DNA from 4 places in the Faecalimonas hominis genome. Region 3 is predicted to be linked to each of the others. Evidence: predicted binding sites of a transcription regulator. Region 3 holds the regulator's gene; each other region holds the start of a gene.

What was found. The regulator Rex, encoded in region 3, represses fermentation and respiration genes when NADH is low (regulators of the CRP and FNR family bind a similar motif). The targets are predictions, from matches to a motif close to ATTGTTAANTANTTAACAAT.
Region 1: a site for Rex is predicted at 2,868-2,887, ahead of pflB (formate C-acetyltransferase). Genes of this name have one in related genera too.
Region 2: a site for Rex is predicted at 4,867-4,886, ahead of adhE (bifunctional acetaldehyde-CoA/alcohol dehydrogenase). Genes of this name have one in related genera too.
Region 4: a site for Rex is predicted at 4,108-4,127, ahead of ACYQ35_RS00690 (trans-4-hydroxy-L-proline dehydratase activase). Genes of this name have one in related genera too.

The regions. Positions count from the first base shown of each region.
Region 1 covers NZ_BAAHSH010000007.1:53,988-61,721, reverse strand. Annotated here, with positions in the region: gene ACYQ35_RS01165 (response regulator transcription factor) at 1-63, shown strand, start outside; gene ACYQ35_RS01160 (sensor histidine kinase) at 65-1,471, shown strand; gene ACYQ35_RS01155 (substrate-binding domain-containing protein) at 1,503-2,663, opposite strand; gene pflB (formate C-acetyltransferase) at 2,959-5,070, shown strand; gene grcA3 (autonomous glycyl radical cofactor GrcA3) at 5,100-5,342, shown strand; gene pflA (pyruvate formate-lyase-activating protein) at 5,608-6,366, shown strand; gene ACYQ35_RS01135 (DUF362 domain-containing protein) at 6,467-6,637, shown strand; gene ACYQ35_RS01130 (MerR family transcriptional regulator) at 6,825-7,400, shown strand; gene ACYQ35_RS01125 (glycosyl hydrolase family 95 catalytic domain-containing protein) at 7,451-7,734, opposite strand, start outside.
Region 2 covers NZ_BAAHSH010000044.1:51,848-59,581, forward strand. Annotated here, with positions in the region: gene rpsK (30S ribosomal protein S11) at 21-416, shown strand; gene rpsD (30S ribosomal protein S4) at 434-1,027, shown strand; gene ACYQ35_RS08290 (DNA-directed RNA polymerase subunit alpha) at 1,091-2,050, shown strand; gene ACYQ35_RS08295 (bL17 family ribosomal protein) at 2,213-2,740, shown strand; gene ACYQ35_RS08300 (hypothetical protein) at 2,820-2,978, shown strand; gene ACYQ35_RS08305 (S41 family peptidase) at 3,034-4,377, shown strand; gene ACYQ35_RS08310 (hypothetical protein) at 4,408-4,680, opposite strand; gene adhE (bifunctional acetaldehyde-CoA/alcohol dehydrogenase) at 4,940-7,552, shown strand.
Region 3 covers NZ_BAAHSH010000024.1:18,466-26,199, forward strand. Annotated here, with positions in the region: gene ACYQ35_RS03630 (DUF1653 domain-containing protein) at 1-324, shown strand, start outside; gene ACYQ35_RS03635 (GntR family transcriptional regulator) at 438-1,085, shown strand; gene ACYQ35_RS03640 (NADP-dependent isocitrate dehydrogenase) at 1,105-2,301, shown strand; gene ACYQ35_RS03645 (ABC-F family ATP-binding cassette domain-containing protein) at 2,341-4,257, opposite strand; gene ACYQ35_RS03650 (redox-sensing transcriptional repressor Rex) at 4,387-5,031, shown strand; gene ACYQ35_RS03655 (NAD(P)H-hydrate dehydratase) at 5,128-6,627, shown strand; gene alr (alanine racemase) at 6,624-7,734, shown strand, end outside.
Region 4 covers NZ_BAAHSH010000004.1:19,036-26,769, forward strand. Annotated here, with positions in the region: gene ACYQ35_RS00665 (glycosyl hydrolase family 95 catalytic domain-containing protein) at 1-508, shown strand, start outside; gene ACYQ35_RS00670 (TetR/AcrR family transcriptional regulator) at 613-1,203, opposite strand; gene ACYQ35_RS00675 (M29 family metallopeptidase) at 1,540-2,322, shown strand; gene pcp (pyroglutamyl-peptidase I) at 2,334-2,978, shown strand; gene ACYQ35_RS00685 (helix-turn-helix domain-containing protein) at 3,353-3,925, opposite strand; gene ACYQ35_RS00690 (trans-4-hydroxy-L-proline dehydratase activase) at 4,183-5,094, shown strand; gene hypD (trans-4-hydroxy-L-proline dehydratase) at 5,098-7,470, shown strand; gene ACYQ35_RS00700 (GntR family transcriptional regulator) at 7,524-7,734, opposite strand, start outside.

The DNA.
Region 1 (7,734 bases), on a different contig from region 3:
GATCACCCTACATGGAGTCTTGGAACAGTGTGGGGCATCGGATACAAATTTGAGGTAAAGTAATATGCGAAGCACCCTCTATTTAAAGTTTATTTTGATTTATATCGCTTTTGGTTTTCTCAGTATTTTTACTGTTGCCACTTTAGGTTCAACTCTCCTTGCAACAAATCTGGAGACAAAGATTGGAGGAGAGTTATATAAAGAAGCCAATTTAATGGGAAAAGAATATCTTCCCGGTTTCTTCACCAATACACTTTCACTAAATGATACGCAGGTGCAGTTGAACGGGTTGACTGCTTATCTGCACGCAGATGTATGGATTACGGACAGAAACGGAAAGCTTCTACTGTCCTCCCACAGTAATCCTTCCACCTCCAGTCCCGCTCAGATTACCGATTTTAATCCGGCTGAGGCAGGAAATGAGCAGTATCTTATCGGAAATTATCATAATTATTTTTCGGAAGAAATGATTACGGTAATCGCCCCGGTAACACAAGGGTTTTATACGAAAGGATATATTTTAATTCACAAATCTTATTCTGATTTGACGGAAACGAAAGATTCGATTTTGAATGTTGTATATATCACTTTGCTCGTAATCTATATTTTGTCGTTCTCTATTTTATTGGGACTGCACTTTTTTATTTACCGTCCCCTTAGAAAAATTACCGAGGCGGCAAAACAATATGCGTCCGGAAATTTGGACCATGAAATACACATCAATACCGATGATGAGGTCGGCTACCTGTCGGCATCTTTAAACTATATGTCCAACCAGTTAAAAGATATGAACAGTTATCAGAAGAAATTTATCGCAAATGTTTCCCACGATTTCCGTTCACCTCTCACCTCCATCAAAGGCTATGTCAATGCCATTGCGGACGGAACCATTCCGGTAGAAATGTATGACAAATATTTAAACATTATCTTATTTGAAACGGAAAGACTTACGGATTTAACACAGGATTTGCTTACTTTAAATGAATTTGACACAAAAGAACTGCTGCTGGACAAAAGTTCTTTTGACATTCACGAGATTATACGTACCACCGCTATCTCTTTTGAGGGAAGATGCACGGCAAAAAAAATTTCCATTGAACTTTTATTTGCCTCCAAAACGATTTTTGTCTATGCGGATAAGCGGAAAATCCAACAGGTTTTATACAATCTCCTTGATAACGCAGTTAAGTTCAGCAATGCGGATTCCAGTATCTATGTGGAAACAACCGAACATGGAGGCAAAGTTTTTGTTTCCGTAAAGGACGCCGGTATCGGCATTCCTAAGAAAAGCATTAATCAAATCTGGGAACGTTTTTATAAGACAGATTTGTCACGAGGTAAAGACAAAAAGGGAACGGGGCTTGGACTTGCCATCGTGAAAGAAATTATCAACGCACACGGAGAAAGTATTAATGTTATCAGCACCGAAGGGGTTGGAACAGAATTTATTTTCTCGCTTTCCAAAAAGTAAAGAGGGAGAAATGTAATTTTCTCCCTCTCTTTTAATATAACATTCTCTTAATTGTTTTCTTATTCATATTATCTTTTGTAACCCAAATAAATCCTGAATCAATAAATGCCTGATTTCCCATTCCAAGTGACGCTCTCGCCGCTGAAATCACTGTAGCATACCCCATCGCATATGGATTCTGCACAATCAGACCGTTCACTTTTCCATCTTTGAGCGCTTGTAACTGGCTTTCTCCACCGTCCACTGAAATAATTTTTAAATCTCTGTCTTCCCCTTCCAACGCTGTCAGCAATTCCTCGTTTGCACTAATATTTGTTGAGAAACAACCTTTTATATTAGGGTTTTTCTTCAACACATACTGAATCGCTTCCGTCTGTGTTATCTCCTCAGGGAGAACATCTTTCTCTCCCTCCTTCTTGTTCTTATTTCTCTCGGAAGCAATCGTCTTCGCTGTTTCTTCCAAGTCATCTAAATGGTACACAAGAGGGACTTTAATATTAGGGTGATTTTCCTGTATCTCTTTTAAAAATCCTTCTTCACGAAGTTTTGCACTTGTGGATTCTTTATCGTGTACAAACAATGCCACTTCACCTGTATCGTCCAAAACAGATGCCAACTTTGTAGCGCCTGTTTTACCGATTTCGCTGTTGTTCGCTGAACACATTGCCTGAATATTTTTGTAATCGCTTCCCGAGTCAAATGCAACAATCGGAATACCATTCTCCGCAGCCAAATCAAACTGCACTTCACAGGCCGTTGAGTCAATAATCGCTATTCCGACAGCAACCGGATTTCTGGCCAGTTCCTCATCTAAAATATTAATCTGATCCTCAATATTCTCACCTTTGGAAGCCCCGCTATAATTTACTTTAATCTTGTCTTCCCCTTTATATCCTAAAGCGGCATTCAAATCTTCCGCCGCTCTCTCTGCTCCCGCTTTTACTTCCTCCCAAAATTCACCGTTATTGCTCTTTCCTATTATAGATATGTAAGAACCTGGTTCAAGTTTGATTCCCGACACATCGCTGTATGCAATTGGATTTAATACATCAAGATTGCTCTGCTTTTCATTTACTTTTCTTCCTTCTTCTTTTTGTATCACGTTCTCTTTCTGTGTGTCTGTTGAGGCACATGAAGAAAATAATACCGCAGTGCAGACTAAGCTTAAAAGCACCTGTAACTTTCTTTTCATCTCTTTATACACTCCTAATTATTTTACATTCTTTTTTTAATAATGTTACTATACACTAATTTTGTGAAAAAAGAATAAATATTTTCTTAATTTTACGATTTGGCAAAGGAAAATTGTACTCACTTGTATACTGTATTCAATTTAGTACAATCTAACCGTTGTTATACTATTGACTGGTGTTTCTTTTTTCCTTATAATCTAAGCGTAGTGAATATTTTAACAAACTAAAGAATTGTGTATAAATACACTCTTCTGGTGACATTATAAAGTAAACATATTTAGGAGGATTTTTAAAATGGAAAAAAACTGGAATGCGAGTTGGGACGGATTTAAACCTGGTCGCTGGAATCGTACATCTGTAAATGTCCGTAACTTTATTCAGGAGAACTACACTCCATATGAAGGAGACGACTCTTTCTTAGCAGGACCAACAGAAGCTACTACAAAACTTTGGGCTCAGGTAATGGATCTCTCTAAACAGGAACGCGAAGCAGGCGGAGTATTAGACATGGATACAAAAATCGTATCTACAATTACTTCTCACGGACCTGGATATTTAAACAAAGACTTAGAGCAGATCGTTGGTTTCCAGACAGACAAACCTTTCAAACGTTCCCTTCAGCCATTTGGTGGTATCCGTATGGCACAGAATGCTTGTCATGAAAACGGATACGAAGTAGACCCTGAAATCGTAAAAATCTTTACAGAATACAGAAAAACACATAATCAGGGTGTATTTGATGCTTACACACCTGAAATGAGACTTGCAAGAAAATCCGCTATCATCACAGGACTTCCTGATGCTTACGGACGTGGTCGTATCATCGGTGACTACCGTCGTGTTGCATTATACGGAACAGACTGGTTAATCGAAGATAAGAAACAGCAGCTTGCTACTTCTTTAGTAAGAATGACAGGAGATAACATTCGTCTTCGCGAAGAATTATCTGAACAGATCCGTGCACTTAGCGACTTAGCTAAATTAGGTGAAATCTACGGATACGATATTACAAAACCTGCTTCAAACGCAAAAGAAGCAATTCAGTGGTTATACTTCGGATACCTTGCAGCAGTTAAAGAACAGAACGGTGCTGCCATGAGTCTTGGACGTACTTCTACATTTATCGATATCTATATCAAACGTGATTTAGACAGAGGATTAATCACAGAAGAACAGGCTCAGGAATACATTGACCACTTTATTATGAAATTACGTCTTGTTAAATTTGCACGTACACCTGAATACAACGCATTATTCTCAGGTGACCCAACATGGGTAACAGAATCAATCGGTGGTGTTGGTGTTGACGGACGTCCACTTGTTACAAAAACATCATTCCGTTACTTACACACATTAGACAACTTAGGAACTGCTCCGGAACCAAACTTAACAGTTCTTTGGTCAACACGTTTACCACACGCATTCAAAGAATACTGTGCTAAGATGTCAATCAAGTCATCTTCTATCCAGTATGAAAATGATGATTTAATGCGTCAGACTCACGGAGATGACTACGCAATCGCTTGCTGTGTATCTTCAATGAGAGTTGGTAAAGAAATGCAGTTCTTCGGAGCACGTGCAAACCTTGCAAAATGTTTATTATACGCTATCAACGGTGGTATTGATGAAAAACTTAAAATTCAGGTTGGACCAAAATACCGCGCAGTAGAAGGCGATGTTCTTGATTACGATGATGTAATGCAGAAATTCGACGACATGATGGAATGGTTAGCAGGACTTTATGTAAATACATTAAATATCATTCATTATATGCATGATAAATATTCTTACGAAAAACTTCAGATGGCTCTTCATGACAGAGATGTAAAACGTTACTTTGCTACAGGTATCGCAGGACTTTCTGTAGTTGCCGACTCATTAAGCGCTATTAAATACGCTAAAGTAACACCTGTAAGAGATGAAGACGGATTAGTTGTAGATTACAAAGTAGAAGGAGATTTCCCTAAATACGGAAACAACGATGACCGTGTTGACGAAATCGCAGTTGACATCGTTCGTTCATTTATGGACAAAGTAAGAAAACACCACACATATCGTCACGGTGTTCCAACAACTTCTATCTTAACAATTACTTCTAACGTAGTATATGGTAAGAAAACAGGTAACACACCTGACGGAAGAAAAATGGGAGAACCATTAGCACCGGGAGCAAACCCAATGCACGGACGTGACTCTCACGGAGCATTAGCATCTCTTGCATCAGTTGCTAAGATCCCATTCAGACATGCTCAGGACGGTATTTCAAATACATTCTCAATCATTCCTGGAGCATTAGGAAAAGAAGACCAGATTTTTGCAGGAGATCTTGACTTAGACAGAATCGAAGAATGCGGAAATCAGGCTTGTAACATTCCAAACATTATGGAAAGCATTGACAACGAATAGTAGATAAAACAATATAGGAGGTAATTACTATGGCAGTAAATCAGCAGCAGATTGATAATTTAGTAAATATGTTAGACGGTTATGTAGAACAGGGCGGACACCACTTAAACGTAAATGTTTTCACAAGAGAAACATTATTAGACGCTCAGAAACACCCTGAAAACTACCCACAGTTAACAGTTCGTGTTTCAGGATACGCAGTAAACTTTATTAAATTAACAAAAGAACAGCAGGACGACGTTATTTCACGTACATTCCACGAAGGCATGTAAGCGATAAAATTCAGACGTTAATCAAACCGGGCAAATTCATGCTTGCATGAGGATTTGTCCGGTTTTGCATTAACGGAGTGGACGCACGTATACGAGCAAAATAGTCGTGTAGCGACGGAATAGCCCGACAGGGCGTTTTGCGAGTAAGCGCGGACACTTTTTATCGCGCATGAATATATACGAGCAAAATAGTCGTGTAGCGACGGAATAGCCCGACAGGGCGTTTTGCGAGTTATTAGCATACAAAATACGAGGAGGTTTTATCATGACAAAAGGTTATATCCACTCTATTGAGAGTTGTGGGACGGTTGACGGACCGGGAATCCGCTACGTTGTTTTCCTGCAGGGTTGCCCGATGAGATGTCAGTATTGTCACAACCCTGACACTTGGAAAGTAAATACAGGCGAACAGCACACTGTTGCGGAAGTATTGGAAGGCTTTTATACAAACCGTCCGTTTTACCGCAATGGCGGCGTGACCGTTACAGGCGGCGAACCGATGATGCAGATGGATTTCCTTATCGAATTATTCACTCAGTTAAAAAAAGACGGAATTCACACCTGTATAGATTCCTCAGGAGTTATGTTCCAGCCTGAAAATGAAGTCTTTATGAATAAATTAAATATTCTGCTTGGACTTACTGATTTAGTCATGCTCGACATCAAACACATTGATGACGAAAAACATAAAGAATTGACAGGACACTCAAATAAAAATATTCTTGCTTTCGCAAAATATCTTGACGGGAAGAACGTCCCTGTATGGATTCGTCACGTTGTCGTTCCGGGCATTACACTGTACCAGGAATATTTGGAACGCTTGGGTAAATTTATAAGTACCTTAAACAACGTAAAAGCGCTCGACGTTCTCCCATACCACTCCATGGGAAAAGTAAAGTACGATAATCTGGGTATGGACTACCCACTGAAAGACACCCGCGAGGCAACGAAAGAAGAGGCGGCTGCGGCCAAAAACATTATTCTTTCCGCCTATAAAAAAGGCAAAAAGGAAAACTTGTATTAAATTCAGAGCATAAATTCTCTTGTATCTTTCTTTGTTTTGTATTAAAATAGGAACTATAAACGGTGAAACTATTTACCAAACGAAAAGGAGGATACATACTATGGCACACGTAATTAGTGATGAATGTGTAAGTTGTGGTGCTTGCGAAGCTGAATGTCCAGTAGGAGCAATCTCACAGGGTGCTGACCACTACGAAATTTCTGCTGACGCTTGTGTAGACTGTGGTGCTTGTGCAGCGCAGTGTCCAACAGGAGCAATTTCTGCTGAATAATATAAAATCGTATAGTGAGCAACAGTCTAAAGAGGGTATTGCAAAGGCAATGCTCTCTTTTTTATGTTCTCTCAAATCTTCACGAATATTGTCAAAACTTGCGGTCAAAACTTCCCTATTTTCCCTATATTCTGTGGTATGATAAATATGTCTTAAAACGATATAGAACAACTTAGGAGGCGATTATATGGGCGAAGTCCATTATATGATTTCCGAGGCGTCAAAACGTGTCAACGTAGAGACTCACGTTCTGCGCTATTGGGAAGAAGAACTGGAACTCCCTATCGGGCGTACGGAAATGGGGCATCGGTACTATACAGAAGAGAACATACAATTATTCCGTTGTATCAAGGAACTGAAAGAACAGGGAATGTTTTTGAAGGACTTAAAAGCAATGATTCCCGACATTATTCGCCTGAAAGAACAGAAAATGTCACAGGCAAAAAACATGCACGAGGTAACGGTTTCCAAAGCCGAAGTTGTACAGGATCATAAACGTGAACAGGTACAGGCACTTCTTGGACAGGCTTTTCAAAATATTCTTGCGCAAAACAATAAAATATTAGAAGAATCTGTTACAAGAGCAGTGAGTGACAAGGTGACAAAAGAAGTCGGTTTTCTCCTGCAGGCAAAAGAACGGCAGGAAGAAGAGCGTTTCAAAAAACTGGATTCCCTTATTCGCCAACAGCAGACATTGCGAAAAGAAGCAGGAAAATCTCCCGCAAGAAAATTAAGACGACTGTTAGGCGCCGGAGAAGTCTAAAAAATGGGTACATAACACCATTTGTTATGTACCCGTTTTTGTATTAATTTTTATTTCACTCTTCTTTTTCTAACTACAAATCCAATGCCTGCAATAGCACATAATCCGATAAGTCCCCACAATGCAATAGGTGCTGTATCTCCTGTTTTTACAGGACTATTAGGGTTGTTGTTGCCTCCATTTGTATTTCCGCCATTATTTCCACTGTTACTTCCATTATTGTTATTGCCATTATTGTTATCTCCGCTTCCGTCCGGATTCGGCGGAGTAATTGTTTCTGATTTAACAGTTACTTTAATTGTTGCAGAAATATTATTTGGATTTGTAATATTGT
Region 2 (7,734 bases), on a different contig from region 3:
AAGAAAGTAGGTTAGTTTAAATGGCTAAAAAAGTTACAAAAAAAGTGACAAAAAGACGTGTCAAGAAAAACGTTGAACGCGGACAAGCACATATCCAATCATCTTTTAATAACACAATCGTAACATTAACAGATGCACAGGGAAATGCTTTATCATGGGCAAGTGCTGGTGGTCTGGGATTTAGAGGTTCAAGAAAATCTACTCCTTATGCAGCACAGATGGCGGCTGAAACAGCAGCTAAAGCAGCATTAGTACATGGACTTAAAACAGTAGATGTATTTGTAAAAGGACCGGGATCAGGAAGAGAAGCAGCGATTCGTGCGCTTCAGGCATGCGGAATTGACGTAACAAGTATTAAGGACGTAACACCGGTTCCACATAACGGATGTCGCCCACCAAAACGTAGAAGAGTCTAATAGGAGGATAATCGAACATGGCAGTAAATAGAGTTCCAGTTCTTAAAAGATGCCGTTCATTAGGTATGGACCCAATCTATTTAGGAATTGACAAAAAATCTAACAGACAGTTAAAAAGAGCAAATAGAAAAATGAGCGAGTATGGTCTTCAGTTACGTGAAAAACAGAAAGCAAAATTTATCTACGGTGTTTTAGAAAAACCTTTTAGAAACTACTTTGCAAAAGCTTCTAAAATGAACGGTATGACAGGTGATAACCTTATGATTCTTCTTGAATCAAGATTAGACAATGTTGTATTCCGTATGGGTCTTGCTAGAACAAGAAGAGAAGCAAGACAGATTGTTGACCACAAACACGTTTTAGTAAACGGAAAACAGGTTAACATTCCTTCTTACTTAGTAAAAGCCGGAGATACAATCGAGATTAAAGAAAAACACAAAGGTTCTCAGAGATACAAAGACATCTTAGAAGTAACAGGCGGAAGATTAGTACCTGAATGGTTAGATGTTGACGCTGAAAACTTAAAAGGTAGTGTAAAAGAACTTCCACTTCGTGAAGCAATTGATGTTCCTGTAGACGAGATGTTGATTGTCGAATTATATTCTAAATAATCCATAAGGATTATTTAGAAATTCACCCTCAATATTTTAATAACCCAAAGGAGGGACTTTGTAGTGTTTGATTTTAATAAACCAAATATTGAAATTACAGAAATTTCAGAAGATAAAAAATATGGAAGATTTGTTGTAGAGCCTCTTGAAAGAGGGTATGGAACAACTCTTGGTAACTCTTTAAGAAGAATCATGCTTTCTTCTTTACCGGGGTCAGCAATCAGTTATGTGAAAATCGATGGAGTTTTACATGAATTCAGTTCTATTCCGGGTGTGAAAGAAGACGTTACTGAGATTGTAATGAATCTGAAATCTTTAGCAATCAAAAACACTTCTGAGACAGACGAACCAAAAACTGCATATATCGAGTTTGAAGGTGAAGGTGTTGTAACAGGTGCAGACATTCAGGTGGATTCAGACATTGAAATCATGAATCCGGAAACTGTAATTGCTACATTGAATGGTGGAGCAGACAGTAAATTATACATGGAACTCACTATTACAAATGGAAGAGGATATGTAAGTGCAGATAAGAATAAAAGCAGTGAATTGCCAATCGCGGTAATCCCAATTGATTCTATCTACACACCTGTTGAAAGAGTAAATCTGACAGTAGAGAATACTCGTGTAGGTCAGATTACTGACTTTGATAAATTGACACTTGACGTTTATACAAACGGTACATTAGCACCGGACGAAGCGGTAAGTTTAGCAGCAAAAGTTCTTAATGAACATTTGAAATTATTCATCGACTTATCAGAAGTTGCTCAGGCAGCGGAAGTTATGATTGAAAAAGAAGACGATGAAAAAGAAAAAGTATTAGAGATGAGTATTGACGAATTAGAACTTTCTGTTCGTTCATACAACTGCTTAAAGAGAGCAGGCATCAATACTGTTGAAGAATTAACAAACAGAACTTCAGAAGATATGATGAAGGTGCGTAACCTTGGTCGCAAATCTTTAGAAGAAGTATTAGCTAAATTAAAAGAACTTGGCTTAGAGTTAAGTCAAGGCGAAGAATAGAATTCTTTGCCTTGACGCTGCTTCTTGAACTGCTAATGTTCAAGAGGATTCAAATTTTAGGCGAAGAATAGAGTGTTGTTGATAAATCCGAAGTGTACAGCAACAGCACATGGCTAGTAAGCCCGAAGAAGCATAACCACGTGTTTATTGGAGGAAATGAAAATGGCAAAATATAGAAAACTTGGCAGAACATCAAGCCAGAGAAAAGCATTAATCAGAAACCAGGTAACAGCATTACTTAATAACGGTAAAATCGTTACTACAGAAGCAAAAGCAAAAGAAATCCGCAAAGTTGCAGAAGGTCTTATCGCTTTAGCAGTAAAAGAAAAAGATAACTTTGAAGAAGTTAAAGTTATGGCAAAAGTTGCTCGTAAAGACCAGAACGGTAAAAGAGTAAAAGAAGTTGTAGATGGTAAAAAAGTTACTGTTTATGATGAAGTTGAAAAAACAATCAAAAAAGATATGCCTTCTAGATTACACGCAAGAAGAGAAATGCTTAAAGTTCTCTATCCTGTAGTAGAAGTAAAAGACGGCAAAAAAAGAAGCGCTAAAGAAGTTGATTTAGTAGCAAAATTATTTGATGAAATTGCTCCTAAATATGCAAACCGTAACGGTGGTTACACAAGAATCGTAAAAATCGGTTTACGTAAAGGTGATGCCGCTATGGAAGTTCTTCTTGAATTAGTATAAGAATAATAAATATAAGCCTCGACAGAGTTGTTCTGTCGGGGCTTTTGTCATATAATGAAGAAAAAGGCAGGTGTCTCAAATGAAGAAGAAAAAGGTGATATTTTTAGGTGTAATCGGTGTCAGCGTTGTGATTTTGTGCATTGGTCTTATCTTATCCCAAGATAAAAATAAATTGGAAAGAGATAAAGATAAAGAATTTGCTTCAGGAACGAAAATAGATAAAGAAGTTTCCTTTTGAGGAGAAAACGGATAAAAAAGCAAAAGAATATTTAACATATCCTCAAAAAGATAATGTGGGAGAGCCGGAGAGTAAGTGGATATATGATGAGCAGTTTCTCGATAAAGATGTGGGTAACTATTTGCAGAAGTTGTCCAAGACATTTATCGGGGAGAGAAAAAATGCATATGCTTCTTTTTATGATAATCAGCCACTTACATTTTTTACAAATGAAAAAAACTATCCTCTTCGGGAAGATGACGACGGAATGAAGTTACTTTCTCTTTTTAGATTTTGGAATATATATGAATATTATTCTCCAAATGTTCAAATTGCAAGGAAAGATTGGGACGAAGTATTAAAAGAGGAAATTCATAGAATGGTTCAAACGAAAACATATAGGGAGTATGCACTTGTTATAGCAGAAATGGCGGCACAGACAGGGGATCCGCATTTAGAAGTAATAGATAATGAAGATATATTAATAAACTTTTATGGAAAATACTATTTACAATGTGAATTCATGTATGTGGAAAATAAAGTGATTATCAATCAGGTGGGAAAAGATGAGAAAAATTTAAAAGTGGGTGATATACTTCTTTCCATTGACGAAATAGAGCTAGAAAAAAGAATAAAAGAATTGAAAAAATATAAAGCAATTCCCGAGGAAGATAAATTTGTTGCAAAAATAAAGTATCAACTTATGCAGACAGAGGGGAAAACTTCGGAAGTTATCGTTTTGCGTGACGGTGAAGAAAAGAAGTTGAAGGTAAACACATCTGAAGAACCATATATGTATGAAAATCCACAGAAAAATGGATTTATTGAGGAAGAAAAAATAGGCTATATCGATCCCTCCGCTTTGAAAGAGGGAGATTTAGAAAAACTGATGGAAAAATTTGCGGATATAGAAGGTATTATTGTGGATTTAAGATATTATCCTTCTTCGGTGATAGCCTATTCGATGGCGGAATACATCAATCCGGAGATGGAAGAGGTTTTACAGTTTGTTTTTCCAAATCCGGCAGTTCCGGGAAGGTATTATGCGATTCCAATGTCAGTAGGTAAGGGAATGATGAAAGACAAAGAGTATCCACAGTATAGTGGAAAAGTCATTTTACTGATGGACGAGAGGAGTGTAAGTCAAAGTGAAACTACTATTATGTCTTTGCGTCAGTCACCAAATGCAGTTGTGATTGGAAGTGAGTCCAGAGGTGCAAATGGAGATTTAGTAGAAGTAAAACTTCCGGGAGACCTTAGAATAAACATGAGTGGACTGGGTGTATATACAGCGGAAGGAGAGCAGACACAGAGAGTTGGTCTGAAACCGGATATAGAAATTTTTCCGACAATACAGGGGATTAAAGAAGGACGGGACGAATTGCTTGAAAAAGGAATAGAGGAAATTTTAAATAATTAGAAGAAGGAGGGCAAATCGCCCTCCTTTGTTTTACTCTGAAGCCGCATCTATTCTGGCAAGCACATCGTCCAACTCAAAAGTCATTGTTCCGTCCTCAAATACGAAAAGAGGAACACCTATGCCGCCTTTTTCCTTCACAGGGTTAAACATAGGATTTGTGTCACGGATTTTCAAAAAACGTTTTAAATTCCCAATGCTGTCGGAAAACTCCAGAAATAAGTAGCGAACATTTTTCTGTTCCAATACTTCCAAGGCATCTACACAGTCTTTACATGTTTTTGTTCCATAAATAATTAACTTCATTCTGCATTCTCCATTTCTTATGATATATTCTTAGTTTATAGTTTATCATAGATTTTGATTTATAGGGAAGAGGAATTGTGGTTGAGTGTTATGAATTGTGCAAAATGTATAGAATAAAACAAAAAAGTGAAAAAATTGTGCTTAACAGAGAAAGAATATTCTTCGTTAAAAAAATATCAAAAATGAATTGACAAATATTTAACGATGGAATATACTAACAAACGTAAAGCAAAAGAACTCATTCATGGAGGATAATGAAATGACGAAGAAAAAAGAAATCGTACCGGAAATTATTGATAGTGTAGAAGCGCTTACAGCAAAGATGGAAGCGATGAGAGAAGCACAGAAAGTATTTGCTACATTTACACAGGAACAAGTAGATAAAATCTTTTTTGAAGCTGCTTTAGCAGCAAATAAACAGCGTATCCCATTAGCAAAAATGGCAGTAGAAGAAACAGGAATGGGTATCGTTGAAGACAAAGTAATTAAAAATCATTACGCAGCAGAATATATTTACAACGCATATAAAGATACAAAAACTTGCGGAGTAATTGAAGAAGATAAAGCATACGGAATTAAAAAAGTTGCAGAACCAATCGGTTTAATCGCAGCGGTTATTCCAACAACTAACCCAACATCAACAGCGATTTTCAAAACATTGATTGCATTAAAAACAAGAAATGCAATTATCATCAGCCCACACCCACGTGCAAAAGCATCTACAATCGCAGCAGCAAAAGTTGTTTTAGATGCAGCAGTTAAAGCAGGTGCACCGGAAGGAATCATCGGTTGGATTGACGTACCATCACTTGAATTGACAAATGAAGTAATGAAAGGTGCAGACACAATCCTTGCTACAGGTGGTCCTGGTATGGTTAAAGCAGCATACTCTTCAGGAAAACCGGCGCTTGGTGTAGGTGCAGGTAACACACCGGTTATCATTGATGATACGGCAGATGTAAAGATGGCAGTAAACTCAATCATTCATTCAAAAACATTTGATAATGGTATGATTTGTGCTTCAGAACAGTCAGTAACTGTTTTGGAAGGCGTATATAAAGAAGTAAAAGAAGAATTTGCACTTCGCGGCTGCTACTTCTTAAAGAAAGACGAAATTGAAAAAGTTCGTAAAACAATTATCATCAACGGAGCATTAAATGCAAAAATCGTTGGACAGTCAGCACATACAATCGCTGCACTTGCAGGAGTGAAAGTTCCTGAAGAAACTAAGATTTTAATTGGTGAAGTTGAATCAGTAGATATTTCAGAAGAATTTGCACATGAAAAATTATCTCCTGTACTTGCAATGTACAAAGCAAAAACATTTGATGAAGCGATTGCAAAAGCAGAACAGTTAGTAGCAGACGGTGGATATGGACATACATCTTCTATTTACATTCACCCTGCACAGACAGAAAAATTAGCAAAACATGCAGCAGCAATGAAAACTTGCCGTATTTTAGTAAATACACCTTCTTCTCACGGTGGAATCGGTGATCTTTACAACTTCAAGTTGGCACCGTCTCTTACATTAGGTTGTGGTTCATGGGGTGGAAACTCTGTATCTGAAAACGTTGGTGTAAGACATTTAATTAACATTAAAACAGTTGCCGAGAGGAGAGAAAATATGCTTTGGTTTAGAGCACCTGAAAAGGTTTACTTCAAAAAAGGTTGTATGCCTGTTGCACTTGATGAACTTGGAACAGTAATGGGTAAAAAGAAAGCATTTATCGTAACTGACAGTTTCTTATACCACAACGGATATGTAAAAGGTATCGAAGAAAAATTAGATGAAATGGGAATCCAGCACACATGCTTCTACGAAGTAGCACCGGACCCAACACTTGCTTGTGCAAAAGCAGGAGCAGAGGCAATGAGAGCATTTGGCCCAGACGTTATCATCGCTCTTGGTGGTGGTTCAGCAATGGACGCAGGTAAGATTATGTGGGTAATGTATGAACACCCGGAAGCAGACTTCATGGATATGGCTATGCGCTTTATGGATATCCGTAAGAGAGTATACACATTCCCTAAAATGGGTGAAAAAGCATACTTTGTAGCAATCCCTACATCTTCAGGAACAGGTTCTGAGGTAACACCATTCGCAGTTATCACAGATGAAAAAACAGGAGTAAAATATCCATTAGCAGATTATGAATTACTTCCTAAAATGGCTATTATTGATGCAGACAACATGATGAGCCAGCCAAAAGGACTTACAAGTGCTTCCGGTATCGATGCTTTAACACACGCATTAGAAGCATACGCATCTATCATGGCAACAGACTACACAGATGGACTTGCTTTAAAAGCAATGAAAAACATCTTTGAATATTTACCATCAGCATACGAAAACGGTGCAAATGATCCTAAAGCAAGAGAAAAAATGGCAGATGCTTCTTGTATGGCAGGTATGGCATTCGCTAATGCTTTCCTTGGAGTATGCCACTCAATGGCACATAAATTAGGTGCATTCCACCACTTACCACACGGTGTTGCAAACGCATTATTAATTAATGAAGTAATGAAATTCAATGCAACAGATGTACCTACAAAAATGGGAACATTCTCACAGTACCAGTATCCACACGCATTAGAAAGATATGCTGAATGTGCTAGATTCTGTGGTGTTGTAGGAAAAGACGACAAAGAAACATTTGAAAAATTCTTAGTTAAGATTGATGAATTAAAAGAAAAAGTTGGAATTAAGAAAACAATCAAAGAATACGGAGTAGATGAAAAATACTTCTTAGATACATTAGATGAAATGGTAGAACAGGCATTTGACGATCAGTGTACAGGTGCTAACCCAAGATATCCATTGATGAAAGAAATCAAAGAAATGTACTTAAGAGTATATTACGGAAAATAATCAGAATTGTTTGAAACGCCCAATTGGGGACGTAGTGAAATCACAAATCACTACGTCCCCAATTGCGGTTTACCCCGTCCCTTTTTGACTTTTTTCAAAAAAATCAACGTATTTATGGGATTCCTTGCCCTTTCCGATGGGATTATAAGTAAAAACATTTTCAAATGATACTGAAAGGGCGA
Region 3 (7,734 bases):
ACAGGGGAAGAAATGGTTGTCTATAAAGAAAATGACAAGGAAGAAAAAGTGTATGTAAGAACTCTTGTTTCTTTTATAAAGGAAATGGAAAAAGTTTCTGATGAAGATATGCGTCTGATTGAAGATTTTCTTGATATAGTTGAAAATGAGCAGAAATTATATTTTTTGCAGAAACATAAGAAGGATATTACAGAAAAGTTTATGAGTATCGCGGCACAGAGTATGGATTTTGCCGAGAAAGAAACTTCCATGGAGATGCGATATCAGGAGCTTTTACATTTTATCAGAATGAAAATGAAATATGAAGGCGGAAGACTTCACTAGAGATGAAATTCCTCTTTATCACGAAAGTGGTAAGGGGGATTTTTTATTCTCTTGACAGATTTTGTATAATTGTATACAATTATACAAAAATAGAGTTGTGGAGAGTGAAACAAATGGAAAAGGATAAAGGATATTCATTGAGTGAAAAAGTGTTTCACAAATTGCGTAATGATATTTTATCCGGTGTTTATCAGGAAAATGATGAATTAAGAGAAATGACAATTGGAAAAGAATTGGGTGTCAGCAGAACTCCTGTACGTGAGGCGTTCAAAAAACTAGAACTGGAAGGACTTGTTAAAACAATTCGGAATAAAGGAACTTATGTGACGGGAATCAGCAAGAAAGATATACATGATATTTTTATAATCCGCTCCCTTTTGGAAAATTTATGTACGGAATGGGTGATTGACAATATTACACAGGAAGATATGAATGAGTTGGAAGAAATTATTTTATTATCGGAATTTCATCTGAAAAAATCCGGTACGGATAAAATGGCTATATTAGACGGAAAATTTCATCGTATTTTATATGAAGCATGTGGCAGTAAAATATTGAAACACATTTTATCTGATTTATATCAATATGTGCAGTTTGCGAGAGTGTATTCGGTGAAGACGGAAGGGCGGTTAGAAAAATCAGTCGCAGAGCATAAGGCAATTTTGGAAGCAATTAAAAAGAAAGATAAACTGCTTGCAGGGGAGCTGATAACCGAGCATATGAAATGTGTATTAGAGAACTTAGAAAAGCACGGGTTTTAATAAAAAGGAGGACACTGAAATGGAAAAAATTAAAATGACTACCCCGCTCGTTGAGATGGACGGAGATGAAATGACACGTATTCTTTGGAAGATGATCAAAGACACTTTATTACTTCCGTACATTGATTTAAAAACAGAGTATTATGATTTAGGTTTGGAAAACCGTAATGCAACAAATGACCAAGTTACCATTGATTCTGCAAATGCGACAAAAAAATACGGTGTTGCCGTTAAATGCGCTACTATCACACCAAATGCAGCACGTATGACAGAGTATAATTTAAAAGAAATGTGGAAAAGCCCGAACGGAACTATTCGCGCTATGTTAGACGGAACGGTTTTTCGTGCACCGATTGTTGTAAAGGGAATTGAACCATGTGTAAAAAATTGGAAGAAACCAATCACACTGGCAAGACATGCTTATGGAGACGTGTATAAAAATACAGAGATGATTATTGACGCACCGGGCAAAGTAGAATTAGTTTATACAGCAGAGGACGGAACGGAAAAAAGAGAATTAATTCATCAGTTTAACGGAGCGGGAATCGCACAGGGAATACATAATACCGATGATTCTATTGAGAGTTTTGCGAGAAGTTGTTTTAATTATGCGTTAGAAACAAAACAGGATTTATGGTTTGCCACAAAAGATACTATTTCCAAAAAATACGACCACACATTTAAAGATATTTTTCAGGAAATTTATGAGAAAGAATATGATGCAAAATTTAAAGAATGCGGTATAGAATATTTTTATACATTGATTGATGATGCAGTAGCAAGAGTGATGAAAGCAGAAGGCGGATTTATATGGGCTTGTAAAAATTATGATGGTGATGTAATGAGTGATATGGTTTCTTCAGCATTCGGTTCACTGGCAATGATGACTTCTGTTTTAGTTTCCCCTGAAGGATACTATGAATATGAGGCGGCTCACGGTACAGTACAAAGACATTACTACAAACATTTAAAAGGGGAAGAAACATCGACAAATTCTGTGGCAACTATTTTTGCGTGGACGGGAGCATTGCGTAAACGTGGTGAATTGGATAATAATAAAGAATTAATGCAGTTTGCAGATAAGTTGGAAAAAGCAACCCTTGATACCATTGAGAGTGGTAAGATGACGAAAGATTTGGCGTTGATTACATCTATTCCAAATCCGACTGTGCTAAACAGTGAGGAATTCATTCAGGCGATTGCTGAGTTGTTATAAGAGAAAAAGGCAAACCCAATTTTAGAGGTTTGCCTTTTCCTATTCCGCCAGTTCTTCCCATTTCTCATACAGAAGTTCCAACTCCTGCATAATGTTTGCTTTCTCTTCGGAAAGTTCACGGCATTTAACGGAATTGGTATACACATCTTCCTGTGTCATCAGTTCATCAATTTCACCGTCACGTTCCTCCAGAGCAGAAATACGTTCTTCTGTTTTTCGTAAATCATTTTGTCTTTTACGTTCTTTTGCCTGCTGTTCTTTCTGTGCCTTCCAGTCCAGTTTTGTTTCCGATTCCGTCGGTGCGGAAGCAGAAAGAGTGTCTGTATTTACATTTGTGTAAGCAGCGGTTAATTCTTCTTTTTTCTCCAAATAGTAATCATAGTTTCCAATATAATTGACAAATGTATGATTCACTAAGTCGAGAATACGGGTTGCCGTCTGATTGATAAAGTAACGGTCGTGGGATACATATAAGATTGTTCCGCTGTAATCGTTCAATGCTTTTTCCAAAATTTCTTTTGATGTAATATCCAAATGGTTTGTAGGTTCGTCCAAAATCAAAAAGTTTGCTTCGGAAAGCATTAATTTTGCAAGAGATACACGTCCTCGTTCCCCACCACTTAAATCTTTAATCTGTTTATATACATCATCGCCTGTGAAAAGGAAAGCGGCGAGAGTATTTCGTATCTGTGTATTTGTCAAAGTCGGATAATCATCTGAAATTTCATCAAAAATTGTTTTTTCCATATGCAAAACGTGATGTTCCTGATCATAGTATCCGATATGTACGTTTGTTCCTAAAGTAAATACACCGCTGTCTGCCGGCTGTACCTCGTTTAAAATCTTTAAAAGAGTTGTCTTTCCCGTTCCGTTATCGCCGATAACGGCAACGTGTTCTCCGCGTTTAATTTCAAAACTAATATCCTGAAACAGTTTCAATGCTCCGAATGACTTGCTTAAATGCTCTACGGTCAACACATCGTTTCCGCTTACACAGGAAGGTTCGAGGGAAATGTGAAATTCTGACGTAACCTCCGTAGGTTTTTCCACCAAAGTCATCTTGTCCAACATTTTCTCACGGCTCTCCGCACGGCGAATGGACTTTTCCCGGTTAAAAGAACGAAGTTTTTCAATAACTGCTTCCTGATGTTTGATTTCCTGTTGCTGCTTCATATATTCTTTTAATTTTGCTTCGCGGACAAGTTTCTTCTTCTGGGCAAATGCAGTATAGTTGCCTAAAAACATCATAATATTGCCCTGTTCCACTTCAATAACTTTTGTCACGACGCGATTTAAGAAGTAACGGTCATGGGACACGATAAGTACGGCGCCCTGATAGTTGGAAAGATACGTTTCCAGCCATGCGATTGAATTTAAGTCCAAATGGTTCGTCGGCTCATCGAGAAGAAGAATATCCGGTTTTGTTAAAAGGAGTTTACCCAAAGAAACCCTCGTTTTCTGTCCGCCAGAAAGCGTATCCACAGATTTCCCAAAGTCTTCCTCCGAAAAACCAAGACCTTTTAAAACACCTGTTATTTCACTTTCATAAGCATATCCGTTGGCACGCTCAAAGGAAGCGGTAAGATGATGATATGTCTGTAAACGTTTCTCAAGTTCTTCCCCTGTGAGATGCTTTAATTCCAGTTCGATGGAGCGAATTTGATTTTCCAAAGTGATAATATCAGATTTTGCTGTTTTTACTTCTTCGTAAATAGTATTTCCGCTTTCCAATTTCTGATGTTGTGAAAGGTAACCGATTGTTTTACCTTTTGCAAGAATAATCTCACCGCTGTCAACAGGCAATTCGCCCATAATCATTTTCAAAATAGTTGATTTTCCCGCTCCGTTTAAGCCAATCAAGGCTGCTTTTTCATGTTCCTCTATATGAAAAGAACCATCTTTGACGATGATCTGTTCTCCAAATGCTTTATTAAGATTATGACATGCTAAAATCATAATAAACCTCCCAAAATAACTCATATCCTTTATATTATACTCAAATACTGCAAAATACAACTAAAAAATTGACTTTATCGGAACTATTCTATATAATATTGCGTAGAACAGATTGGAAGGTGAAGTGCAGTGGAAGAAAGAGAAATTTCTCAGGCAGTAATACGCAGATTGCCTAGATACTACAGATACTTAGGAGAACTACTTGAAGACAATGTAGGGCGTATTTCTTCAAATGAATTGAGCAGAAGAATGCAGGTAACCGCTTCCCAGATACGTCAGGATTTGAACAATTTTGGCGGATTCGGACAGCAGGGATATGGATATAATGTAAAATATTTATATACAGAAATCGGCAAGATTTTGGGATTGGATATAGATCATAATATGATTATAATCGGTGCAGGTAATCTTGGACAGGCACTGGCAAATTATACTTCATTTGAGAGAAGAGGGTTTATTTTTAAAGGTATTTTTGATGTGAATCCAAGACTTTCGGGTGTATCTATTCGCGGAGTCCCAATTCGCATGATGGACGAATTGAAAGATTTTATCAATGAACACAATATTGATATAGCCGTTCTCACAATCCCGAAGGCAAAAGCGGTTGAAGTTGCGAAATTTTTGGTAGATAACGGTGTGCGTGCAATTTGGAATTTTGCGCATACAGATTTAGATTTACCGAAGAATGTCATTGTGGAAAACGTACATTTGTCGGAAAGTCTTATGAGATTATCATATAATCTCAGCCGTTATAACAAAGAACATACAGAATAACAGCGAAACAACGTATAGTGGAAGTGTGGGAATCCGCCTTTTTCTATGCGTTGTTTTCTTCTGAGAAAAAATTCGGTCAGAATCAGGAGGGGTAAGATGAGATATGTATTAACAGGTGAAGAGATGCAATATGCAGATCGGTATACCATTGAACAGATGGGCGTACCTTCCTGCGTTTTGATGGAGAGAGCAGCGCTTAAAGTTGTGGAAATACTTGAACAAAATAATGTAGACTGTTCAAAGACATTGATCGTTTGCGGATCGGGAAACAATGGTGGCGATGGTCTTGCCATTGCACGTCTTCTTTATTTAAAGGGCATACATGTGAATGTTTGTTATATGGGAAATAAAGAAACCGCAAGTGAGGAGAATAAAAGACAATACACTATAGCAGAAAATTACGGCATATCTATTGGAAACACATTGGAGAAAAAAGAATATAGTGTTATTATAGATGCCCTTTTGGGAATCGGATTGAAAAGAGATGTCTCAGGAAAATATAAGGAGGTAATCGAGCAGTTAAACGAGATGAACGGAACGAAAGTCGCAGTGGATATTCCAACCGGAATATGCGATACGACCGGAGAAATAAAAGGCTGTGCTTTCCGTGCAGATTTTACAGTGTGTTTTGCTTTTGAAAAAATAGGAATGTTGTTTGAAAAAGGGCGGCAATATGCAGGAAAAATTTACGTCGCGGACATCGGCATTTCATCGGAAGCACTTCCTGCGGGACAAAAACTTTATACTTACGACAGAGAAGATAAAGACGTTTCCCTGCCAAAGAGAAACCCTAATGGTAATAAAGGAACATTTGGCAAAGTACTCATTATAGCGGGCAGCAAAGGAATGGCAGGTGCAGCCTATTTGAACGCAAAGGCGGCTTACTCGGCAGGTGCAGGACTTGTACAGATTTATACGCATGAGGATAACCGTGTAATTTTGCAGCAGGCACTTCCTGAAGCCATTATTTCCACTTACGAAACATTTAATGAAAATCAGTTGAAACAATTGTTTGACCGGAGTGATGTCCTTTTAATCGGCTCGGGGCTCGGGAAAAGTGACCTGTCTGAAAAAATATTTACATATGCGATACAGTATGCGAAAATTCCATCTGTGATTGACGGGGACGGACTTACTCTTTTGGCGGAAGATTTATCTCTTTTGGAACATAAAAAGCAGGTTATACTTACGCCACACTTAAAAGAGATGTCAAGACTGCTTCAGTGTAGTGTGGAAGAGGTGCAGAAAAATAAAATCACCGTATTAAAGAATTTTGTGAGAGAATATCCGATTGTCTGTGCAATGAAAGATGCAAGGACATTTGTGGCGGCTGACGGAGAAGATATTTATATAAATACAACCGGGAACCATGCAATGGCAAAAGCGGGAGCGGGAGATGTGCTTGCCGGAATAATTGTAGGATTTCTGGCACAGAAAATGAAATGCAAAGATGCATGTGAAATTGGCGTTTATGTACATGGATTATGTGGCGATTACGCTCAGAAAGAAAAAGGAAGCTACAGTGTACTGGCAAATGATTTGCTTGATGCAATCAGCCATGTAATGAGAAAACTTGAGAAGGAGCAGACAAGATGAAAACTTACAGCAGAGTATATGCCAAAATTGATCTAGATGCAGTGACATATAATATGGAACAAATGAAACAGAGAATAGACGGAGACACAAAAATCATGGCGGTTATCAAAAGTGACGGCTATGGACACGGCGCAATTCAGGTTGCGGAAGTTCTTGAAAAATATGATTATATTTGGGGGTTTGCGGTGGCAACACTAGATGAGGCTGTTGTTCTCCGCACAGAAGGAATTCAAAAACCGATACTTGTGCTTGGGTGCATTTTCCCTGATCAGTATTTAGAAATGCTGGATAACGATATCCGCATGAATGTATATACGGAAGAAATGGCAAAAGAAATTTCATATATGGCAAGAAGAGAAGGGAAAACCGCTTATTTACATATTAAACTGGATACGGGAATGGCAAGACTTGGGTTTGCAGTTAACAATGAAAGCGTTGATGCCATTACACGAATAAGCAAATTGCCGAACGTAAATATGGAAGGGGTATTTACACACTTTGCAAAAGCGGACGAAACCGACAAAACATTTACGAAAAATCAGATAAGTCAATTTGTGTCTATGACAGAAAAGTTGAGAGAACGGGGAGTCACCTTTCCGTATGAGCACTGCGCAAACAGCGCGGCAATCATTGATGTGGAAGATGCCCGCTTTGATATTGTGCGTGCAGGAATTTCTACTTATGGACTATACCCGTCTGAAGAAGTAAATCAAAACGCCGTACACTTGAAACCGGCACTGGCATTAAAAAGTCATGTCGCTTTCGTAAAAGAAATCGAGGAAGGAACTCCCGTAAGTTATGGTGGCACGTTTGTCGCTGAGAAAAAAATGAAAATCGCCACTATTCCCGTAGGATACGGTGACGGTTATCCGAGAAGTCTGTCCGGAAAGGGATATGTGTTGATTCGCGGAAAAAAAGCGAACATTTTAGGGCGCATTTGTATGGATCAGTTTATGGTGGACGTAACAGATATCGAAGGGGTAAGTTTTGGCGACAAGGTAACTTTGATCGGGCGAGATGGTAATGAGGCTATTTCCGTTGAAAAATTAAGCGAATTGTCAGGCAGATTTAATTATGAGTTTATCTGCGCATTAGGGAAAAGAATCC
Region 4 (7,734 bases), on a different contig from region 3:
AGAAAAAACAGTTGTAAATGCAGATATGACAGTATATGCAATTTACGAAAAGAATGAAACACCAGAACCACAGCCGGAAGAAAAAACGGTAATATTTACAGCGGAAGGGAAATTAGTAAAAGAAGTTTCTATAGTGAAAGGTGAAGCGATTGGAAATGAACTTCCAACGGCACCGGAAAAAGAAGGTTATACATTCAAAGGCTGGAATACTAAGGAAGACGGAAAAGGTGAAGTAGTGACAGAAAAAACAGTTGTAAATGCAAATATGACAGCATATGCAATTTATGAGAAAGTTCAAACACCAATAACTCCAACACCTGATAATAAGCCAACCACTAAACCGGATACTCATCCGACTCAAAAGCCGGATAATAAACCGGTTCAAAAACCTGATAATAAGCCGGTGAAAACAAGTGACACTGCAAATGTAGCGATACCATTTGCATTTATGTTAATAGCAGCAGCTACAGGAGTAATTGTTCTTGGTAAAAAAAGGAAAACAAAATAAAATCTGGTAAATAGAAAATAGGAGATACTGTGATGATAGTACACAGCATCTCCTGTTTTTGTTTGTCAGTGTGAAATTTTTATAGATGTGGAATAAAAAGTTGATTAGTGTTTACGTAATGATTCTAAATAGGTACAAACGATGCCATGTGCATAGTGAAGTAGAGAATATCGATGTTCCTGTAAACACCAATCGTAAGTAAGACCACGCTCTAAAGAAGCAATTTTTTCGCTGATTTCTGTATAAGATTCTGATGAAATAATTTCTCCTGAATCAAGGCCTTCTTTTACAAGTTGATTAAGAATTTGGTAATACCGACGTTTGGGGTTTAGGATGTATCTAGTGCCTTGTGTCATGACTTGAAGTCCATATAGTGTTTGAAAAAAAGAAATATATGGGGAATGCTCCAGGTTGCTCAAAATAAATTCATCGAATGTAATTAATTTGTCGACCGCACTTAAATTAGAAGGAAGAGATTTCAACCATTCGTCATAATCATTATCGAAGAAATAGGCAAGACTAAATATAAGATCTTCTTTTCCTCTGAAGTGATGATAAAAAGAACCTCTAGATGTTTGAGAACGTTCTATAATTTCATTAACAGTTGTTGCATCATATCCTTTTTCCAAAAATAATTCCCAGGTAGCGCTTATTAATTGTTCTTTTATAGTAGTGTTTATTGCTTTTTTTCTCATAAAATAAATATCCTTTATTACTCGTTATATTTCATTATTATATCACGAAAACCGTAAGGGATACAAGTCTTGACAGTTTATAAATAGATTGCTAAAATTATAACAAAATAAGTAGAATGTAGTACGGAATAAGGTACGATTCAAGAAAATGAATGAGAGAAAGGAGTGTTTATGTGGAGAAACAGAAAAAAATTCAACTCCCAAAAAAGATGGGAAAAACAGAGAGAAATCGCTTGATTGAATTTGCTCTTTTAAAAGGTTTTCAATCTGTATCAGCTGAATTTCCGGTTGTTTCTACAACAGAAGGAGAGGAAGTTCCAGAGAGTTTTTCGCAATATGAATTGCAACTTAGGAAATTATCATGTCATTATAGGTGCGACGAACTATTCCTTAGTTACAACCAAAGCTGCGAAAAAGGCAATTAAAAAAGGAAAAAAATTTCTTTCCCTTCCGCTTTGTACAAATGATGGAAAAGCGATGCTGAGTTATGATTTTATGACCATGGATACAAAGAAAAGTAAAATGCTTGCGATGGTCATTATGAAGTACTTAAATTCAGCGAGTGTTATTCATATCACTTCTAAGAATGGAACGGATTTGAAAGTATATAAAAGAAATAGAAAAGCCGGATTTTTTAATGGAGTATTAAAAGATGGGAAAGGGTATTCGTCGGCTAGTATTGAAGTATATGTTCCAATAGAAGAAACTAAAAGTGAAGGGGTCATGGTCTTAGATGGCTCGCTTGGATATATTGGGAAAGCAGATTATCCAACAAAAATAGATATTTCACAAGGGAAAATTACAAAGATAGAAGACACGATTACAGGATGTCAACTCCAAGAATACTTGAAAAGTTATGATGATGAAAGGGTTTGGGTTGCAAGTGAACTTGGAATTGGATTAAATTCTCAATCCAAATGTCGAGGAAAATGTTATATTGAAGATGAGTCGGCATATGGAACGTTTCATATCGGATTTGGGAGAAATCTTGCTTTAGGCGGAGTGCATGAAGCAAGCGGGCACTATGATTTGGTTTGTAGGGAGCCGAATATTTATGCCGATAATCGGCAGATTATGATGGAGGGAAAAATTATTACCCCTGAACCAGAAGTATATTAAGGAGGCAAAGAATGAAAGTTTTAGTTACAGGATTTGATCCATTTGGTGGAGAAACGGTTAATCCAGCTTATGAATCAGTAAAATTAATTCATGATACAGTTAAAAATGCGGAAATTATAAAGGTGGAGATACCGACTGTATTTGGTGAAGCAGGGAAAAAAGTGGAGAAAGCTATAGAAGAACATCATCCAGATGTGGTACTTTGTATCGGACAAGCAGGAAGAAGAGCGGATATACAGGTAGAAAGAATTGCGATTAATTTGTGTGAGGCTCCGATTCCTGATAATGCGGGAAATCAGCCTATTGATGAAAAATCGCAAAAGGATGGAGAAACAGCATATTTTGCGACAGTACCTGTAAAAGCAATGGTAAAAAATATTAATGAACATGGAATTCCAGCAAGTGTTTCTTATACGGCGGGGACATATGTATGTAATAATGTAATGTATGATTTACTTTATACACTCAATAAAAAATATCCAAATGTTCGTGGCGGATTTATTCATGTACCATATTCTACACAGCAAGGTGTTGGAAAGCCTTTGGGTACAGCAACTATGTCGATTGAAACGATGGCAAAAGCTTTAGAATATGCAATAGAAGCAATTGTGGAAACAAGAGAAGAAGTAGAAATATCGATGGGAATTACAGATTAAACTATAGCGATAAAATGAAACACAAGAGAATATATATATAATATAGAGGTTCTTATAGTATCAAACTTATCAATTCTAAAACTAAAAGATTCTATCTGAAAATTCTTTGTATATAGAGAAGGGGGATCACTCAATCATTACATTTGATGATTGAGCGATACCCCTCTTTACTTTCGATGCTTATTCCTCATCGTCTATTTCCTGAGCACCGATTAAAGCACCGGCTGATGCGGAAACAACTGCTGCAACAATGGCAGCGATAATGCTGACTGCAATAATGCAAACTAAAAATCCCATTGTAAACGCCTCCGATTCTAAACTACAAATTTTTAACTAAATCTATTGTATCACGAAAAATCAAATCTGTATATATTTTATTTGTGGCGCAGAGGATTCGGAGTATGTACAGTTAAAAATTTTACAACAGTATTTGTATCATTTTTCCAGTTGTGAGAAATATTTGAATGTACATGGGCTGAATCTCCGGGATATAAATGATAAATATCTTCCTCAATCTGCAAAGTCAAGATACCTTCCAATATATAAATAAATTCTTCACCGCCGTGGGAATAAAGTTCTAAATCACTTTCATCCTGTAATGCGGGCATAAGTTCTACAAGTCTTGGAAGAAGATCAAATTCTTCTACATGATTTGTGAGAGCGTGCTCAATAATTTCAGGATTTACAACAGTAGATTTCTGTTCATAGCGCCTCATTATATGTACATCATTTGGTTTTATATTCGTAGTGAAAAAACTGGATAGTTCTACATCTAAAACCTTAGAAATTTTATCCAAAGAATCGATGGCTATACTTGTCATTCCTCGTTCCAATTGGGAGAGAAATCCAATGGATAGTCCGGTGTTTTCGCTTAAATATTTTAAAGTATATTTTTTTTCGGTACGAAGATTTTTGATTCTAAGTCCGATAATTGCATTTGTATCCATGATTTTACCTCTTTTTCTCTTACTATCTTTAAAAGATATTGTTTATATTATTACCAGTTGGTTGTAATGTCAAGCATTTGACAGGTGAAAAGAACGCAGATAAAACGAGTTGTATAAAGATTAATGAATAAATGAAAGCGTATTCTCTTTTTAGAAATTTTTATGAAAACAATAAAAAATATCATGACAAAAGAATAACAATGTGATATAATGAAAAAAGCGGATAAAAATTTCATTTAAATGAAAATGGAGGAAATATGAGAACACCAAATGTAATTAATATCCAAAAGTTTTCTGTGCATGACGGGGACGGCATACGGACAACTATTTTTTTTAAAGGTTGTTATTTGAATTGCTGGTGGTGTCATAATCCGGAGAGCCAGAATTTTGCGCCGGAAGTTATGATTAACACAGAAAAGTGTACAGGGTGCCGTGCTTGTGAGCAGGTTTGTCCGGAGAAAGCTATTCATATAGACAATTGTAAGCAGTGTACGGACAGAACGAAATGTAAAGTATGCAGTACGTGTTTGGACTATTGTGTAAATAATGCGAGAGAAGTTGTTGGGAAACAATATACAATTGCGGAGTTAGTAAAAGAAGTGGATAAAGACTATATGTTTTATGAAGAGTCGTTTGGGGGTGTTACGCTTTCCGGTGGGGAAGTTATGGCACAGGATATGGAATATATAGAGGAACTTCTGAAAAAGTTAAAGAGAAAAGGTTATAACATTACGATTGATACATGTGGATTTGCGCCTGAAGAAAATTTCCAAATTGTTTTGCCGTATGTGGATACGTTTTTATATGATATTAAATTGATGGATAATGAAAAGCATAAGAAATACATGGGGCAGAGCAACGAATTGATTTTCACCAACCTGAAATATTTAAGTGACAATGGAGCGAGAATTTATATTCGCATTCCGGTCATCGGGGGAGTGAATGACAGTGACGAAGAAATACAGGCAATTATTTCTTATTTAAAAGAAAATATTTCGGTAGCACAGGTAAACCTGTTGCCATACCATGACATTGCAAGCAGCAAATATCAAAGATTAGATGTTACATATAAAGGAAAAGAATTTACTGTTCCTTCTAAAGAGAGAATGGAAGAGTTAAAAGAAATGTTTCAGAAAAATGGTTTTACAAACACCAAAATAGGAGGTTAAGAGATGGAAAGAGGAATGAACGAAAGAATCCGCAGATTAAGAAAACAGAGTTTGGAGACAGAACCACACATTTATATGGAAAGGGCGGACTTGGAAACAGATGCGTACATGATGTATGAAGGAAGTGTTTCCGTTCCGGAACTTCGTGCGTTGGCTTTTAAACATTTTATGGCTAATAAAACATTATGCATCAACGACGGAGAATTAATCGTGGGAGAAAAAGGTGACGGACCACAGGCTGCACCATCTTTCCCTGAATTGTGCTGTCATACAGTAGAAGATATGAAAATTATGAATGCGCGTGATTTGATTTATTTCCGTGTTTCAGAAGAAGATTTAAAATTACAGGAAGAAAAAATCATTCCATTTTGGGAAAAACGTTCTGTTCGTCATAAAATCTTAGCGAATATGAGTCAGGAGTGGAAAGATGCCTATGCAGCAGGTATTTTCACCGAGTTTATGGAACAGCGTGGACCGGGACATACAGTAGGATCAGAAAAGATTTATAAAAAAGGATTTTTAGATTATAAAAACGACATTATCGAAGCGAGAAATAACTTGGATTTCTTAAACGATAAAGAGGCGTTAGACAAAAAGGCACAGTTAAATGCGATGGAAATCTGCTGTGATGCCATTATGATTTTAGGTGAAAGATACGCAAAATATGCAAGAGAACTTGCAGATAAAGAGACAGATGAGACTCGTAAAGCAGAGTTACTTCAGATTGCGGCAAACTGTGATGTTGTACCGGCACATGCTCCACAGACATTCTGGCAGGCAATTCAGATGTACTGGTTTGTTCATCTTGGAGTTACAACAGAGTTAAATCCATGGGACGCATACAGCCCGGGAAGATTTGACCAGCACTTGAATCCGTTCTATCAGAAAGATACAGAAGAAGGTATTTTAGATGATGAAAAAGCGTTGGAATTATTAGAATGTTTATGGGTAAAATTCAATAACCAGCCGGCGCCTCCAAAAGTAGGGGTTACATTAAAAGAAAGTGGAACATACACAGACTTTGCAAACTTAAATACCGGCGGTATCACACCGGAAGGCGAAAATGGTGTCAACGAAGTAAGTTATTTAATCTTAGACTGTATGGACGAAATGAAACTGTTACAGCCAAGTTCAAACGTACAGATTAGTAAGAAAACACCGACAAAATTCTTAAAACGTGCTTGTGAAATATCAAGAAAAGGTTGGGGACAGCCTGCTTTCTATAACACGGAAGCGATTATTCAGGAATTATTAAATGCCGGAAAAACAATTGAAGATGCAAGACGCGGTGGAACAAGCGGCTGTGTAGAAACAGGAGCATTCGGAAACGAAGCGTATATTTTAACAGGATATTTTAACCTTCCAAAGATTTTGGAATTAACATTATATAACGGTTATGACATCGTAAGCAAAAAACAGATTGGTCTTCCTCTCGGATATGCAAAAGATTTCAAATCTTATGAAGAATTATACGATGCTTATAAGAAACAGATTGAATATCTTGTGGATATTAAAATTGAAGGAAGTAACATTATTGAGAAAATCTATGCAGAATATATGCCTGCTCCATTCCTTTCTATTATTACAAATGATTGTATTTCAAAAGGAAAAGACTACAATGCAGGTGGTGCAAGATACAATACGAACTATTTACAGGGTGTAGGTATCGGAACAATTACAGACTCATTGTCAGCAATTAAGTATAACGTATTCGATGAGCAGAAATTCACAATGGAAGAACTTATCGAGGCAATGGAACATAACTACGAAGGTTATGAAAGAATTGCAAACCTTGTTCGTAATAAGACACCAAAATATGGAAATGACGATGATTACGCAGATGGCATTATGAAAGATGTATTTAATTTCTACCAGAAGACGGTTACGGGAAGACCTAACATGAAGGGCGGTACATACAGAGTAAATATGCTTCCGACAACATGTCATGTATACTTTGGAGAAGTTATGAATGCAAGTCCAAACGGACGTCTTGCACAGAAACCGGTTTCAGAAGGTATTTCTCCTGAAAAAGGTGCGGACGTAAACGGACCGACAGCGGTAATTAAATCATGTGCAAAAATGGATCACTTGAGAACGGGTGGTACACTGTTGAATCAGAAATTTACACCGAGTGTTGTTGCAGGTGAAGAAGGTTTGACACATATGGCGGATTTAGTAAGAGCATACTTCAATATGGACGGACATCATATTCAGTTTAATGTTATCGATAAAGAAACATTAATTCAGGCACAAAAAAATCCAGATGAATATAAAGACTTAATTGTCCGTGTTGCAGGTTACAGTGATCACTTCCGCAATCTGAGCAAAGCATTGCAAGATGAGATTATTGAAAGAACGGAACAGTCGTTTAACTAAAAATAGTATAGATAAAATAAGAAGCACATTTCGGGGGGAATGTGCTTCTTATTTTAGTGGTGATATTCGCCTAATGCGCTGTCTTTTCCGGTCATAAAGTGATCCTGCGTTAAAATGGCATAGGCATTTTCGTAATCGTTGTTACGCATATACTGTACCATTTTCTTCAGGTTGGCATTCGTTTTTTCTATCTGCATACCGTTTTTGAGGGAATATAATCCCATGCGGATAAGTTCAAAAAGATTACTCTCATAGAATTTATTG